Regions from separate parts of the Pseudoflavonifractor sp. HNCC25GI2 genome, predicted to be linked through region 1. Evidence: riboswitches for the same ligand, from Rfam matches in the RefSeq annotation. Region 1 holds a riboswitch; each other region holds the start of a gene.
What was found. Region 1 has a riboswitch for cyclic di-GMP ahead of AC3YUO_RS09125 (InlB B-repeat-containing protein). Riboswitches for the same ligand answer to the same signal wherever they lie in the genome.

Region 1 (5,246 bases):
GCTACCACTGTGATCTCCGGCACCAAGGTGCTGGATGGCCGTACCCTTAACGCCGGTGAGTTTACCTTTGTCCTGACCGGACAGGACGGCGCTCCCATGCCCACTACCACTACCACTACCAATGATGCCAATGGTAACTTCTCCTTTGATAGCATTACCTACACTGCTGCCGGCACTTACACCTACACCGTGACCGAGCGGAAGGGCGACCTGGGCGGCGTGACCTATGATGAAAGCGTCTACACCGTCACTGTAACGGTTGCCGACAATGGCGACGGCACTCTGACGGCTACGAAGACCTATGCCAAGGGCAACGCTGCTGCGAACAGCATTCAGTTCAACAACAGCTATTCCAGCCAGCTTCCCGCCGACGAGAAGGTCAGCGTGGTGCTGACCGCCAATAAGAATCTGAACGGCAAGGCCCTGACCGCCGACGCCTTTACCTTCCAAATTAAGGGCGCTGATGGCAGCGTGGTTAAGACCGCCTCCAACGCCGCCGACGGAACCATCACCTTTGGTGCTCTGGAGTTCACCGCCGCCGGCACCTACAACTACACCGTCAGCGAGGAAGTCGGCACCGACACCAAGATTTCCTATGATACCACCAGCTATAACGTGGCCATCACCGTCAGCGAGAGCGACAATGGCGATGGCACTAAGAACCTGAACGTCTCCTCCGTGAAGGTGAATGAGCAGGAAGTCCAGCCCAGCAGCGGCAAGTATGCCGTGGGTTCCTTTACCAACACCTATACCCCTGATGGGGCCAGCGTGTCCATCCAGGCCACTAAGACCCTCACCGGCCGCAGCATCAACGCCGGGGAGTTCAGCTTCCGCCTGGAGACCTGCGATGCAACCGGTACTTGGGACCACAACGTTGCCATCGAGGCGCAGAATGACGCCAGCGGCGCGGTGGCTTTTCCCAATCTGATGTTCAACTCCAGCAATGACCTCTATTCCGGTGTGGGGACCCACTACTACAAGGTCAGCGAGGTTGCTGGCAACGTGTCCGGCGTGACCTACGATACTACCTGGTATCTGGTGAAGGTGGATGTGTCCTACGACTCTGCCGCTGGTACTCTCAATGTTGCAAAGACCATTTACAAGAACGGCGATATCCAGCAGCCGGTAGAGAACGTGACCTTTGCCAACTCCTACGAGAGCAGCCTGCCTCAGGATGCCAGCGTAACACTGAATCTTACTGCCACCAAGGTGCTGACCAACAGCACTTTGACCAACGGACAGTTCAATTTCGTGGTCAAGGAGGGCAATACCCAGGTAGCTACCGGTACCAATAAAGCCGACGGCGCCATTGACTTCTCCGCCATTGAGATTACCAGCGCCGGCGAGCACACCTACATTGTCAGTGAGATTGCCGGCAACTCCAGCAATATCACCTATGACAACACCACTTATACGGTGACTGTTGCTGTGTCCGAGCAGGACAACGGTGACGGCACCAAGAGCCTGGTTATTGACTCCGTAAAGGTGGATACTACTGAAATTGCCAATGCGGATGGCAAGTACGCCGTTGGTACCTTCACTAACGTATACAGCAGCGGAGGTGGCGGCGGTAGCAGTTCCACCTACTACACAGTGACCGTCAACTACTTTGATCAGGACACCGGCGACAAGATTGCCACCAGCTACAGCGACCGGATCCGCGAGGGCCGCACCTACGATGTCAGCGCCTACGACGCCATTGATATCGAGGGCTACACCTATGTGGAGACCACCGGCGATGCGCTCTCCGGAACCATGAACAGCAACAAGGTCATCAATGTCTACTACTCCTCCAGCACCGACATTGAAGATCCTGACGTTCCCGGCGGCGAGCTGCCTGACACCGGCGACGGCACCGATCCCGGTGACGGCACTGACCCCGGCATTGATATCACCGACCCCGAGGTTCCCGGCGGCGAGCTGCCTGATGTCCCCGAGACCGGCGACAACCTGATGTATTGGGTCATGGCCGCGGCCGTGTCCGGTCTGGGCGTTGTCTGGCTGGCTATCACCGGCAAGAAGCGCAAGGATGAAACGGAAGGCTAATTTTCCTTCTTTCCCATCCACAATAACGCTCACACTTTAAAAGCAAATCTAAATCTGAATTCCTAAGCTAGGCAAAGCCCCTTAAAATAGCCTGGATGAATTGTATTGCAATTCCTCTCCCGGCTTTTTAAGGGGCTTTGTTCATGCTTATTTTCCTCTTGTTGATTATGCATAAAAACTGTCAAAGATTTTTGGATGATATTTTTTCTCTTTCTGAATGCAAAATTGTAATATGTAACGAATTTTGTAACCAGCGTATGTTATACTCCCCAACAGTAAAGCAAGCGTTTCACCTCATTCAGAAACGCAATCCATGTTAGACGGACTGCTCTGTACGAGGCCAGAGGAAACACAGACCGTCTCCCGAAAGACTGCAAATGGCAAACCGGTGGAAACGCCGGGACGCAAAGCCAGGGGGCTAAAGCAAACACGCCACGCCAGCCCAGCCGCCAGGATTTCGATTTTCCGAAGTTGAAAGGAGAACGAAATGATGGCAACCGCAAAGAAGAAAGTTCTATCTGTTATCCTGGCACTGGTTTTGTGTCTGGGACTGCTGCCTGTCAGCGCCTTTGCTGAGGAAGGCACTCTGACCTGCACCATGGACGAGCACACACACTCTGATGCGTGCTACGCTCTGGTAGAAGGCCACACGCACGACGATTCCTGTTACACCATGACAGAAGGGCATCAGCACACTGACTCCTGCTACCAGGAGACTGAAGGCAGCAGCGTTCTCACCTGTGAGAATACCGATGCTGAGCACGTACACGATGCTTCTTGCTACACGGTGTCCGAAAGCAGCCGTCAGCTGATTTGCGGACAGGATGAATCCGCTTCCGAACTTGTTCTTGCATGCGGTCTTGAAGAGTCTGAGTCTTCCATGGCTCTCACCTGCACGCTCCCTGAGCATACTCATGACAGCAGCTGTTATACCAGCACCCCACTCGACATTCCCGCCCCTGTCTCTGAGCCCGAGATCCAGCAGTTCCATTTCATGAATCGCAACGAAATGGATGCCTACTTCATGAGCAAGAGCAGCTATGAGGAGGATATGGGCAAGCTGCTCTCCTATTATCCGGAGCGAATCCAGATTTTGTCCGAAAACGGTGGTTCTCCCGATGCCATTGGTATTGATGCAGCCAACTACGACATGTATAACCAGAGCACGTTCCTCATCGGAAGTTTGGGGGACTATATTCAGCCTGCCGAAGCAACTGGGATCAAGGTTGCCTTTGCATATTGGTATTTGAAAGATAACTTCTGGCTGACTTGTCAGCGCGAAGAGATTGTAATCCCCTATTCCGAGTTCGATGTTCAGAGCTATGAGGGTGAAAACTACATTGAGCTCTATGTTCCCGGCAGCTCTTCCATTCCCAAGACCTACACAGTAACCTTCGACAGCCAGGGCGGCACCGATGTGGAGCCCAAGGTTCTGAAGGTTCTGGATGGCTCTCTGATCTCCGCTCCCGAGGCTCCCAGCAAGACCAATTGTGACTTTGGTGGCTGGTATCAGGATGAAGACTGCACTACCCCCTGGAATTTTAGCGAGGACACCGTTACCGATGATATTACCCTGTATGCCAAGTGGACCCTCAAAGAAGACGACTCCAACAATTCCAGCTTTGTTCGCTTCTATATTGAGGGCCTGAATACAGCCTCTTACACGGTTTCCGGCCCTCTGCCCGGACTGACCGGTTCTCTGTCCGTAAAAGCCGGATACGTTTACCTGGAAAGCCAGGAAATTGCAGACGTAAAGAGCGGCAAGACTGATATCACGCTGAGTGAATTGGCAGATGCCAAGCTCACTGGAAACTTTGACAGCGTTGAGGAACTGGTTGCGGCGGCCAATACACAGCTTTCCGACAACAATAAGCTTAATGCCACGGATTATACCGGCTTCACCTATGACAATGTGAAATGGGAAGACAGCGACAATGCCTATCACATTCACATTAAGCTGACGGAAAAGGATGTTACTCCCCCCGCCACTCAGTATACCGTAACTTATCAGTATACGGGAACTGTACCCACCGACGCTCCCGCCCTTCCTGAAGTGTCTTCTTACAGCAAGGGCCAGACTGTCTCTGTGGCCGCCGCCCCCACCCTGTCTGGCTACACATTCTCCGGCTGGACCTCTTCCGACGTGACTATCTCCAATGGTTCCTTTACCATGCCTGAGAAAACCGTGACTCTGACCGGCTCCTGGACCAAAAACAGCTCCGGCGGCGGGACCACTTATTACACTGTCACTGTCAACTACCTGGATCAGGACGGCAACACCATCGCCTCCAGCCACAATGAACAACTCAGAAGCGGCAGTCACTACGATGTATCCGCCTACGACGCCATGGAGATTGAAGGCTACACCTACGATCGCACCACCGGTGATAGCCTCACTGGTACCATGAATGGCAACAAGGTCATCAATGTCTACTATACCGCGGAAGAGACTGACCTCGAAGATGAGGACGTGCCTCAGGGTGGCCTGCCCGAGGATATTGAGGACCCCGATGTACCCACTGGCGAACTGCCCGATGGTACGGAAGGTTCCGACGGTTCCGACATCGATCTTTCCGATGAGGATGTACCCCTGGCCAATGTGCCCGAGACCGGCGATATCTCCCCCCTGTGGATCTGCGCCGCCGCCGTCTCCGGTCTCAGCGTTATCTGCCTGGTTACTGCCGGAAAGAAGCGCAAGGACGAGGAAGTCTGATTGTATTGGCAACCTTCTTTTCTGCTTCGCAAGAGCCCGGACAGGCAGTCCGGGCTCTTGCTTTCCCCTGAAAAACTCAGTATAATCGTGTCAGAATATTCATGTTTTGTTTGTGAGGAGGCGTCTTGTGAAAAAGAAAATACGTACGGCGGTCATTGTTGTTCTCCTCCTGGTCTTTCTTGGAAGCTCTGCCCGCGTTCTTTACCAGTTCTTTCAATACGAGGAGGGCGATAAAACCTATTCCGAAGCCGCCGACCTGGTCGATCTCCCAGATTTTTCTGATTTTCCATCCCTTTCTCTCCCTGAGACATCCGATGGGAGCAGCAGCGCTGAACAGCCTCAAGAAGAAACTCCGGTCTATGTAGACCCCTACGCCGATGCCCTGCGGAATATGGACTTTTCTGCTCTCCGCGAGGTCAACAGCGATGTGTTGGGCTGGATTCTGATTCCCGGTTCCAACGTCTCCTACCCGGTTGTCCAGGGCAGC
Region 2 (5,246 bases), on a different contig from region 1:
CACAGCTCAAATTGTGCGCCTTCTGCCGCCGACAGGGCAGTTCCATAAAAATAGAAACCGCTGTTTGCGTTGTCGTTGGCAATGACAGAAGATTTCGCATCAAAGTTTGCCGTAACACTGGAAGCAAAAAATCTAAATCCATCCTTGCCATTTTCATTGGTGGTAAAGCTGGAATTTACCACATTCAGCGGCTGCTTTACCTGGATACCATGAGAACCATTTCCATTTGCAATAACGGTACAATCCTTAATCGTAGATGCGGATTGGTCCTTATTTAACTTGGAAATGTTAAGACCAATGTTGCCATTCCCGTTGGCAATGATGGTGTATCCTTCGGCATCCAGTGCGGCATTATTTTCTCTTCCGCCGTCCAAACCGTTGTTGTCGTTGTCGCTGACGTTAAAGGTATAGTCTCCCTTGCCTGTATTGCGCAGGGTGATATATCCGTAGCTGAAACCATCGCCTTCGCCGTCATCTGTGGAACTTCCGTTGCCAGTCACAGTCACATTGGTATTCTCAAAAACGAATGTAGGGGTGTTGCCGCCCAAATACGAAGCCGGTGCGCCCATAAATCCATTCAGGCCATTGTTATTCATCGTCAGGCTGCTGTCGATAAATTCAAATACAGCGTTCGAGTTGCCATCTGCATTTGCCCAGATTCCGGCTCCGCCGCCGCTGCCCTGAACGTTGTTGCTGAAGGTAACGTCGCTGTTTGTGGCGATAAACTTGCTGCCAGCAGTTCCTCCACCAGCATACAGACCACAGCCTTTAGTATTCCCGCTGGCAGAAAGGACTGCATCGTTCAGGGTAAAATTACCGCCCTCCCAATTAATCAAATAGTTGTGAGCTGCGCCGGTAATATTCACAGTCAAAGAGTTCAGCGTTGCCGTATTGACTGTGGTTTCAGAAGTCTCCTTAATGTCCAGGATATCGCTGCCGGTGTAGCCCTCCAGAGTTGCATTTTTCAGGGTGATACCGCCGTTGATAACAGCATTCCCTTCCACATAAAGGGTAACATTTTCTGCCTTAAAGCCCTTTTCATATGTGCCGCTCTTCAGTAACGCCGGAACATTAGCCTCAGCCGCAGCCTTCAGCACAGTATTCGGATCCGGCGTTTCCGGCGTAATGATATACTGCTCTTCAATGTCAACCTTTGGTTTTTCTTCCACCGTCACCGTAATGGAAAGGGGATCGCCGCTATAGGAATACCTCTCGCCCAGCGTAGCGATAAAGGTGTAGTCTCCGGCCGTCCGGCCATCATAGTGATCGCAGGACCAGGTAACAGGAACCTCTACGGTTTCGGGCTCATTGGAGTCTCCCAGCACGATAGTATCCGACTCACCGCCGGGCACCGCAGCCAGCATGACAGTAGTGGGAACTCCATCTTCACCGCCCTCCACAGGCTGCTCGGGCGTCTCAGGCTGCTCAGGAACCTCAGGCTGCTCAGGAACCTCAGGTTGCTCGGGCGTCTCAGGCTGCTCAGGAACCTCAGGCTGCTCGGGAACCTCAGGCTGCTCGGGAACCTCAGGCTGCTCGGGAACCTCAGGCTGCTCAGTCACCTCAGATGCCTCAGACTGATCGGGATCCACTGGATCAACCGGCGGATCGACAGGCTCCGCCGCCTCAACCGTACCCGTCAGAGTCCCGGGAAGCTTCTCCAGAACATCCCCCAGCTCCGTACCATAAGCCACAGAGATGTTCTTGTCCTTCTCAGGAATTGTGACCGACGACAGCTTAACCGCATCCGAAGAACCGCCCTCTTCTGCGAACACTCCCGCCGTGAGCATGCTCATGGTCATACTGGCCACCAGCAGCAACGCGAACACTTTTTGCAGTCTTCTTCTCATTGCCATTTTTCGTTCTCCTTTCCTTTGTCTGAAGATCGAATACATGGCGGCTGGGCTGGCCTGGCGGCAGCTCTTACTCCATCCTCCCGATGAGCTCGCTCCGCTTTAGCCCCCTGGCTTTGCGTCCCGCCGTTTCCAGCGGTTTGCCCCTGCATCTATTCCTGCGGAATTCCTCCGCATTTTGTTCGGAGAGGCTTGCTTTGTTGAAAACAAAGCAAAAAGCCAATATTGGCTTTTCCCGGAGGCGGTTCCGGGTCACCCTTTTTTGGCCCATATTCTCTCCTCTGGACGCAAAAGATTCCTATCCTGCGTTCAGGGTTTCATTATAGCACCTTTGAGTTACAAAAGGGGTTACAAATTTTATTTTCTTGTTCAATTTCTTAAAAATTTTTCAGCATTTTTGCCATTTTCTGTATATTTTACGCATTTTTTACGCAAAAACAGACCACACCCCGGTAAACGCCGGGGTGTGGTCTTAATGATATGGTTTTACCGCTTCTGCGGAGCAATTACTCCTCGTCCCGCTTCTTGCGGCCCAGCAGAGTGACGCCGGCCAGTCCGGTACCGGACAGGGCGCTCAGCGCCAGCCACAGGGCAGAGATATCGCCAGTCTCAGGCACCTCTGCTCCGGGCACATCGGGGTCTTCGATGTCCACACCGGGGTCAGTGCCAGGCTCGGTTCCATCCCCACCGTCAGGATTCTCAGGCGTCTCGCCGCCGGGAACCTCGGGGTCAGTGATGTCCGTGTCCTCGGCCACATACCAGACGTTGATCACCTTGTTGCCGTTCATCGTGCCGGTGAGCGGATCACCGGTAGTTCTGTCGTAGGTATAGCCCTCGATGGCAATGGCGTCGTAAGCGGTCACATCATAGCGCAGGCCCTCACGGATGCGCTCGCTGTGGTTGGAGGCAATGCTGTTTCCATCCTCATCCAGATAGTTGACCGTGACGTTGTAATAGTCGTAGCTGCTGCCGCCGCCACCGGAAGAAGAACGCTCCCGGGTAAGAACAGGTGTAGCGACTGCATTCACGTTGTCAGCACCCAGCGCCACAACAGCGTCTCCCTCATTGGTATCAAAGGATCCATAGGGGTAGCTGTCGTTCACCTGATTGAGCATCAGGTCGTAGTTCATGGTGTGGGTCAGGTAGGGCACGCCAGTGATGGTCCAGGTAATCGTGGTGTTTCCATCCGCGTCCTCGCCGACCTGGTAGGTGCCGGCCGAAACGGTAATGCTGCTCTCATCCAGCGTAAAGGCAGGGTCAATGGTATCCACCAAGGTATAAATGTTATAAGACGCGCCGATTGCATTGTTGATGGCATCACTGAACTCCTGAGTATCGCTGGCCAAGAAGAACAAACCGTCGCTACAAAGCCGCTTCATAGCGTTGATACAGTCGGCCTCTTCGCTGGCCGGAACCGACTGCATAACACCAAAGATCTTGGTCCCGTGGCCAAATTGCTGAATACTCTTGATTCTATCGGCATATTCTTCAATTTCCGGCAAAATCTTCTCCATGTTACTGGAGTTCGCTGCAAAGTTTCGGTTGGGTTTTCCGTCGGAGATAAAGATTACCGCGGCCTCCCGAGAAGTATCCTCACGGTTGGCAATCAGGCTATAGGCGGCATCCAGGGCAATGGCGTAATTCGTAGATCCATAGGGCTGATACGCCATAACAAAATTCTCCGCCATGTCATAGTCCTGAGTGAAATTCTGCGTATGCAAGTACTCCGTAGCATTGGTTGCAAAGGTAACAAAGGCCACCCGGTTATCATAGCCCTGCGTATTCAACAGCTGCTCGCTGACGTCCAGCAGCTTGGACTGCATGTCAAAGAAGCGGGAGTTGTCATCCACACTACCATCAGGCACAGTAGCAGCGGCATAGTTGCCGACCTTGGACATGGATCCGGAGTAATCTACTACAAAGACAAAGTCCATACCCTGGTCTTTGGCGTAGTTGAACTGGAACTCTACTTCTGCCTGGGTTTTATCCTCGTCCGTCCAGCGGGCAGCTTTGGTGACTTGGTCCTCGTTCAAAGCAGCAGCATTTTCCTGACCAGTGTGGCTGCTCTCCCAACCGCTGGGCACTGTTAAAGTCTCAGGAGAGGGTGTTGCTTTCAGAGCAAACTGTCCGTCCAGAATGGCAAACATACGGTCCTTCAGATAAGCAAACTCGGTTTTGTTAAAAATGTCGCTGTAGCCCAGTTTGGTTTCGTCAGGTACGTTCAGAGTGGTAAGCAAGTCGCAGCCGTCAAAGGTATAGGCATCGATGAGGCCCACATTCTCGATGGTCACACTCTCCAGGTCGCCGCAGTAGTAGAATCCGCCCTCGCCGACGGCCTGGACGTTGCGTAGAGTCACGTTTTTGACCGGGGTATTCTGAAACGCATACTTACCAACCAGTCCTACGTTTTCCAAAGTAATATCGGTCAGATTTGGGAATATATTGTTGCCCCACACAACATCATACATCCACTTATCACCAATGCGTTCCGCGTTGGTGACCACCAGGGTCTTTAAATCATCCGAACTCGCGCGGCCTTGGATCTCCTTTACATTTACAGTCAGATTGATGATGCCGTCCCACTGGCTGGTAATGTTGGCCTTCCCCAGGATACCGTCCGGATCATCAATGACCATATTGGTCACCAATGTGCTGCCTGCAAGCGGTTCATTAGCCTGGAACCCAAAGGCATCTGCCACTGGCGTGTTGTGAACAGTCACGCTGTCCAGTTCACCGCAGTTATAGAGGCAACCATCCATGTCCTGAACATTTTCTGTAAAGGTGTAGCTGGTCATACCATGTACGTTCCAGAAGGCCCCATAGCCCACGGAGTTTACATCAAGAACACCGATACCTTCGAGGGTATCTGCCGGACCTATAGCTTTTAATGCGGTAAAATATGCGAAAGCATAGCCACCCACCTGCTGCACGCCATCGGCAAGGACCACCCGCTCCGCTTCATCAGCAAATTCCTGGTAGGGCCGGGTAGTATAGGTGTTTTGGGCATAGGTGGGAATATCGGCCGTAAAGGTCAGGGTCTTGCTCTCCTCATCCCAAGTAAACAGCACCTTGCCACAGACAGGACAAGCTTCCCCTGCTGCAAGCTCACTGTGGAACGCAGGAATAGATTCCGTGGCCTTTTCCCCACAGGCGCGACAAATCAGATTTTTGACGCCAGCCTGGGCACAGGTAGGCTCGGTCTCTCCAGTGGTCTCATACATGTGGCCCTCGACAACAGTAAGATTCCAAGTGTAGGTCTGCGCCCAATACTGAGGGTCACCCCCGATAATACCGGGAATTTTATAATAATTTGTGTAATACTCATAGGTACCGTCGTCAAGCAACACTTTATAGCGCAGACCAGTCAACTTCGTGGTACCAGCTGCTAAGCCCTTA
Region 3 (5,246 bases), on a different contig from region 1:
GCGCCACCGTAGCTGGGGCTGGTAGCACCAGTGATATCGGCGCCCAGGTCCAGGTCCATATAGGCCGCGTAAACAGCACCACCGTACACGGTGGCAGTACTGTTGGTAATGGTGGTCTCACCGTCCACAGTGGCGGGTACCACATAGCTGCCCTTGATACCTTGAATAGCCAGCGCGCCACCATAGCCGCCAACACTGTCCTCGATGGTGCATCTCTCAAGCATCAAGGTAGTACTCTTAGCAAAGGTATCAGCCACCAGGATCGCGCCGCCCATAATGCCGGCGGTATTGCCAGAGAAGATACTGTCGGAGATGGCAGCCGGGCCGCTTTGGTGAGAAATCGCGCCGCCGTTGCTGTTAGTGTTATTTCCGGTAAAGGTGCAGTCAGAGACAGTCAAGTTGTTCTGGAGGCCAGAACAAATGGCACCGCCCATAGAGATAGCAGTGTTATCGGTAAAGGTGCAGCCGTCAAAGTTCAGATTCTTGGTATTATCCACATATACTGCACCGCCGCCGGTACCAGCGACGCTGGTATTGCCGTTAAACTCCGAGTCGGTAACGGAGAAAGAATTACTATTGCTGCAATATACAGCACCGCCGGTACCACCCTGGTTGGCAGTAAAGGAACTATCACTCACCACGGCGGTATCCACCCCCAACAGGTACACAGCGCCTCCCAGCGTACTGGCGGTATCCCAACCGTTGGCCTCAAAGGTACAACCAGTAATGGTGACAAAGGGGATTTTGGGCGCATCGGCACCCTCAGTGGTGGTGGGACCCTTTACTGCCACAGCAGATCCGTAGTTGGTGCCAGTAGAGACGCCTATATTATTTTTAAGGATGCACCCCTCCATATAGAGAGAGCCATTCGTCCACAGAGCACTGCCGATACCCGCAGCATTATTTACAAAGACACAATCAATGAGCCTTAGAATGCTGCTCTTGCCGGCAGTGCAGTAAATAGCACCGCCGTAGGTATTATGATCGACCAGATCGGTGCCTTTGCTTCCGTCCAAGGTGCCCCCTTTAACAGTCACGTCCATCGAAGCGCCGTCCTGGCTATTGATGATCAGCAAACGTTCAACACTACCCTCCAGGCTAAAGCCATTCAGGTCCAGCACCAAGCTCTTACTGATGTTGATGGTGCTGGTCAGGGTCACATTGCCCGTCAAGGTAACGGTACCGCCGGTCTCAACTTCGTCAATAGCCTTTTGGAGGCTTTCCTGCGTCATTTCCTCCGGTTCCTCGCCGGGCTTGACAGCACCACAGACAGTGCACTTCAGATCATCGCCATAAGTGTGCTGGCCAGTGGCGGGCATCACTACATTTTCCTGTACCTCACAAAGAACACAGGTGCGGGTGCCCTCTCCATCGTCGACACAGGTGGGCACCTTCCCCTCCAGGGCCACAGGTTCGCCCCACTGATGGGCGGCAGCATCCACAGGAATTTCCTCCGTGTAGCTGGCTTGGCAGGTTTCACAGGTATAAGTCATAACACCAGCAGCTACGCAAGTAGCGGCCGTGGTCACCTCACCCGCAAACTCACCGATACAGGAGGTATAACCATCAATACAGTCCACACACTCCTGAGCCTCTTGGCGCTCACCCGTACCGTTACAGCTCCCGCAGGTTTCCTCAGCGGAGCCGTCCACGTTTCCGGTCCCGCCGCAGGCGGAGCAGGGCACAGTCACCTCAACCTCGTGATCGCCCCCGCAGGTCTCGCAGATAATTGCGTTGTGGGAATGATCTTCCCCATCCCCTCCTGCCGCAAAGGCCGTGATATTCAGCATACCCATGGTCATGCTGAGCACCAACAGCAGCGCAAACAGTTTTTGCAGTCGTTTTCTTGTCGCCATTTTTCGTTCTCCTTTCTAAAATCTGAAGATCGAATACATGGCAGCTGGGCCGGCCTGGCGGCTCGGGATTGGGACGGCCTGCTCGTCCCTCTGCCCGGCTCCGCTTTAGCTCCCTGGCTTTGCGTCCCGCCCTTTCAGACGGTTTGCCCCTGCATCTATTCTGCGGAATTCCTCCGCATGCTGTTTTGAGAGTTCCCTTGCTTTGTTTTCAACAAAGCAAAAGCCAATATTGGCTTTTCTCCGGTTTTCCCTCTCACACACGCAAAATGATCGCCCATATTGCGTTTTGTAGCCTTATTATAGCACCCCTCGGTTACAAAAGCGGTTACATCTTGAATTTTCTCTTTCATTCTTTTAAAAATTTTTTGTCGCACTTCCCATCAGGGATCCGACGCCTGCAGAAGGTATAAAAAAAGCCGTCCCCCGGACGGGGGACGGCGAAGGATGCGGTCCGGCGGAGCTTACCGCTCCTCCCGGAAGTAGTTGAGGCCCAGGGCGGCGGGCTGGCCGCTGCCCTCTTTGCTGCGGATGGAGGAAACCACCAGCACGATGGCGGTGATGATAAAGGGCAGGGCCTTGAAGAGGTGGGGCGGAACGGCGTTGAGCCAGCCCAGCCCGTCGGGGAAGGCCGAGGCCAGGGTTCCGGCATACACCTGGAGGGTGTTGAAGAAGCCGAAGACCACGGTGCCCAGGATGGCGTACAGGGGGTTCCAGTTGGCGAAGATAACCAGGGCGATGGCAATCCAGCCGTAGCCGTTGACCCAGCAGTTGGATCCCTCGAAGGAGCCGCTCATGTTGAGGGCCATGTAGAAGCCGCCCAGGCCCATAATGCCCGAGCCCAGCATCAGGTTCAGGTACTTATAGAGCAGGATGTTGACGCCCACCGAGTCGGCGGCGCCGGGGTTCTCGCCCACGGCCCGCAGCTTCAGGCCCATGCGGGTGCAGGACAGGTACCACCAGGCCAGCACCGCGATGGCCAGGCCCAGGTAGACCAGGGGGTTGTGGGAGAAGAACACCTTGCCCACCACCGGCAGGTCGGAGAGCACCGGAATGTGGATTTCTCCGAAGGCGGCGGACAGGCCGGGGGCCTGCTGCATGGTGGGCCAGTTCTGGCCCACGCCCTTGCCGATGAAGAAGTAGAGGCCCACGCCGAAGGTGGTGATGGTGAGGCCCGTGACGTTCTGGTTGGCCTGAAGGGAGACAGTGAGGACGGCGAACAGCAGTCCGCACAGGGCGGCGGTGAGGAAGGACACCACAAGGCCCACCAGGATGTTGTCCGTCCAGGCTCCGGCCAGGTAGCCGAACATGGCGCCCACGGCCATGGTGCCCTCCACGCCCAGGTTCAGGCTGCCCGCCTTCTCGGTGATAATCTCGCCCACCGTGCCGTAGAGCAGGGGGATGTTATAGACAATGATGTTGAACAGAAACAGGACCAGAATGCTGGCCGCGCTGGTATCGTTCATTTTGCCACCTCCCCGGAGTGGGCGCTGCGCGCCAGTTTAAAGCGGGTAAAGAAGTCTGCCGCCAGCACCGCGAAGAGGATCATGCCCTGGAGCAGGTCGGCAAAGTTGGCGTCCACGCTGGAGTAGGTGACGCTGGCCGCCTGGGCGCCGTACTGCAGCACGGTGATGAGGGCGGAAGCCACCAGGATGCCCGCCACGTTCAGCTTGGCAAGCCAGGCCACGATGATGCCCGTCCAGCCCACGTCATTGGTGAGGGAGGTGGACAGCACCCCGGCGGAGGAGACGCAGAAGGCGCCCGCCAGGCCAATAAGGGCGGCGGAAATAAAGACGGTGCGGATGACGATGGCGCCCACCTTCATGCCGGCGTACTTGGCGGTGTTGGGGCTGTCGCCCACCACGGCAATCTCATAGCCCTGCTTGGTGTACTTGAGGTACACGAAGATACCCGCGCACAGGGCCAGGGCCACCAGCAGGCTCACATTCAGAGAGAAGGGGCCGATGGGGATGGTGAGCATCTGGGCATTGGCGGGGAAGGTCTGGAACCGGGGGCGGGGAGACTGGGGGTCCAGGAAGAAGTTCCAGGCGCCCCGGGTCTCGCCGAAGAAGGCCAGCAGATAGAGGGCCATGTAGTTGAACATCAGGGTGAGCAGGGTCTCGTTGGTGCCGTAGCGCACCTTCAGAACGGCGGCGATGACGCCATAGAGGCCGCCGCCCACCATGCCGGCCAGGGCCATGAGCAGCAGCACCACGATGCGGGGCAGGCTGTCCCCCAGCTGCATGGCCACCGCGCCGGCGCACAGGGCACCCAGGGTGAACTGACCCTCGCCGCCGATGTTCCAGAAGCGCATGCGGAAGGCCAGCGCCAGGGCCAGAGAGGTGATGAGCAGGGGCACGAAAAGCTTGATAAAGTTCTCCACATTCTTATAGGCGAACTTGTTGTCCAGAAGGCCCAGGGTGAACATCTTCTGGTAGAAGGCCCCGAAGGGGACCCCCATCACGGTGAGCAGCACGGCGCCCACCGCCACGGCGATGACCACGGCCAGCACGTAGGCCAGCACCAGCTGGCTGCGGCTCACATGGTCCCGCTTCACCACATGAAAAAGCGGCTGTTTCGGTTTCATTCTCCGGCCTCCTCTCCAAAGCGGGTGTCCTTGGCGATGCCCTTGGCGTGGCGGGCCTCGTCCCCGGTGAGGTCCAGGGCGCCCGTCATCATCAGGCCAAGCTCCTCCTTGGTGGTCTTGTGGGCGTGGACCACGCCCATGAGCCGGCCGTGGCACAGCACCATAATCTTATCGCACAGGGCCATCATCACGTCCAGGTCCTCGCCCACGAACAGGATACCCACCCCGTCCTTCTTCTGGCGGTTGAGGATGTCGTAGATGGCGTAGGAGGAGTTGATGTCCAGGCCCCGCACCGGGTAGGCGGTGACCAGTACGTTGGGGCCGGCCTTGATTTCCCGGCCCAGCAGCACCTTCTGCACGTTGCCGCCGGACAGACGGCGCACCGGGGTCTCCGCCGAGGGGGTGACCACACCCAGCTCCCGGATAACCGTCTCGGCCTCCTCCCGGCCCCGCTTCCGGTCCACGAAGATGCCCTTTCCATCCCGGTAGCTCTTCAGGAGCATGTTGTCGATGATGGACAGGGAGGGTGCCAGGCCCATGCCCAGCCGGTCCTCGGGGATGAAGGACATGGAGATGCCCTTGTCCAGAATGGCCTTGGGGGAAAGGCCCACGATGTTCTCGCCCTTGTGGATCATCTGGCCGGACTGGATGGGGCGCAGGCCCGCGATGGCCTCGCACAGCTCCTTCTGGCCGCAGCCGGCGATGCCCGCCACGCCCAGAATCTCGCCGCCGCGGATGTAGAAGTTCACCTTGTCGATGGCTACGGCGCCCTCGTCGTTCTTGATGGTCAGGTCCCGGATCTCCAG

Region 2: it holds a riboswitch for cyclic di-GMP, as region 1 does, so the genes downstream of both, AC3YUO_RS10855 (VWA domain-containing protein) here and AC3YUO_RS09125 (InlB B-repeat-containing protein) in region 1, are expected to answer to the same signal.
Region 3: it holds a riboswitch for cyclic di-GMP, as region 1 does, so the genes downstream of both, AC3YUO_RS10865 (LPXTG cell wall anchor domain-containing protein) here and AC3YUO_RS09125 (InlB B-repeat-containing protein) in region 1, are expected to answer to the same signal.

Annotation. Positions count from the first base shown of each region.
Region 1 is NZ_JBYUOW010000006.1:709-5,954, reverse strand. It holds gene AC3YUO_RS09130 (Spy0128 family protein) at 1-2,046, shown strand, start outside; cyclic di-GMP riboswitch class I at 2,416-2,500, shown strand; gene AC3YUO_RS09125 (InlB B-repeat-containing protein) at 2,534-4,759, shown strand; partial or broken gene srtB (class B sortase) at 4,887-5,246, shown strand, end outside.
Region 2 is NZ_JBYUOW010000009.1:37,340-42,585, forward strand. It holds gene AC3YUO_RS10855 (VWA domain-containing protein) at 1-1,853, opposite strand, end outside; cyclic di-GMP riboswitch class I at 1,890-2,005, opposite strand; gene AC3YUO_RS10860 (leucine-rich repeat protein) at 2,357-5,246, opposite strand, start outside.
Region 3 is NZ_JBYUOW010000009.1:44,672-49,917, forward strand. It holds gene AC3YUO_RS10865 (LPXTG cell wall anchor domain-containing protein) at 1-1,856, opposite strand, end outside; cyclic di-GMP riboswitch class I at 1,893-2,014, opposite strand; gene AC3YUO_RS10870 (hypothetical protein) at 2,012-2,206, opposite strand; gene AC3YUO_RS10875 (ABC transporter permease) at 2,318-3,319, opposite strand; gene AC3YUO_RS10880 (ABC transporter permease) at 3,316-4,440, opposite strand; gene AC3YUO_RS10885 (ABC transporter ATP-binding protein) at 4,437-5,246, opposite strand, start outside.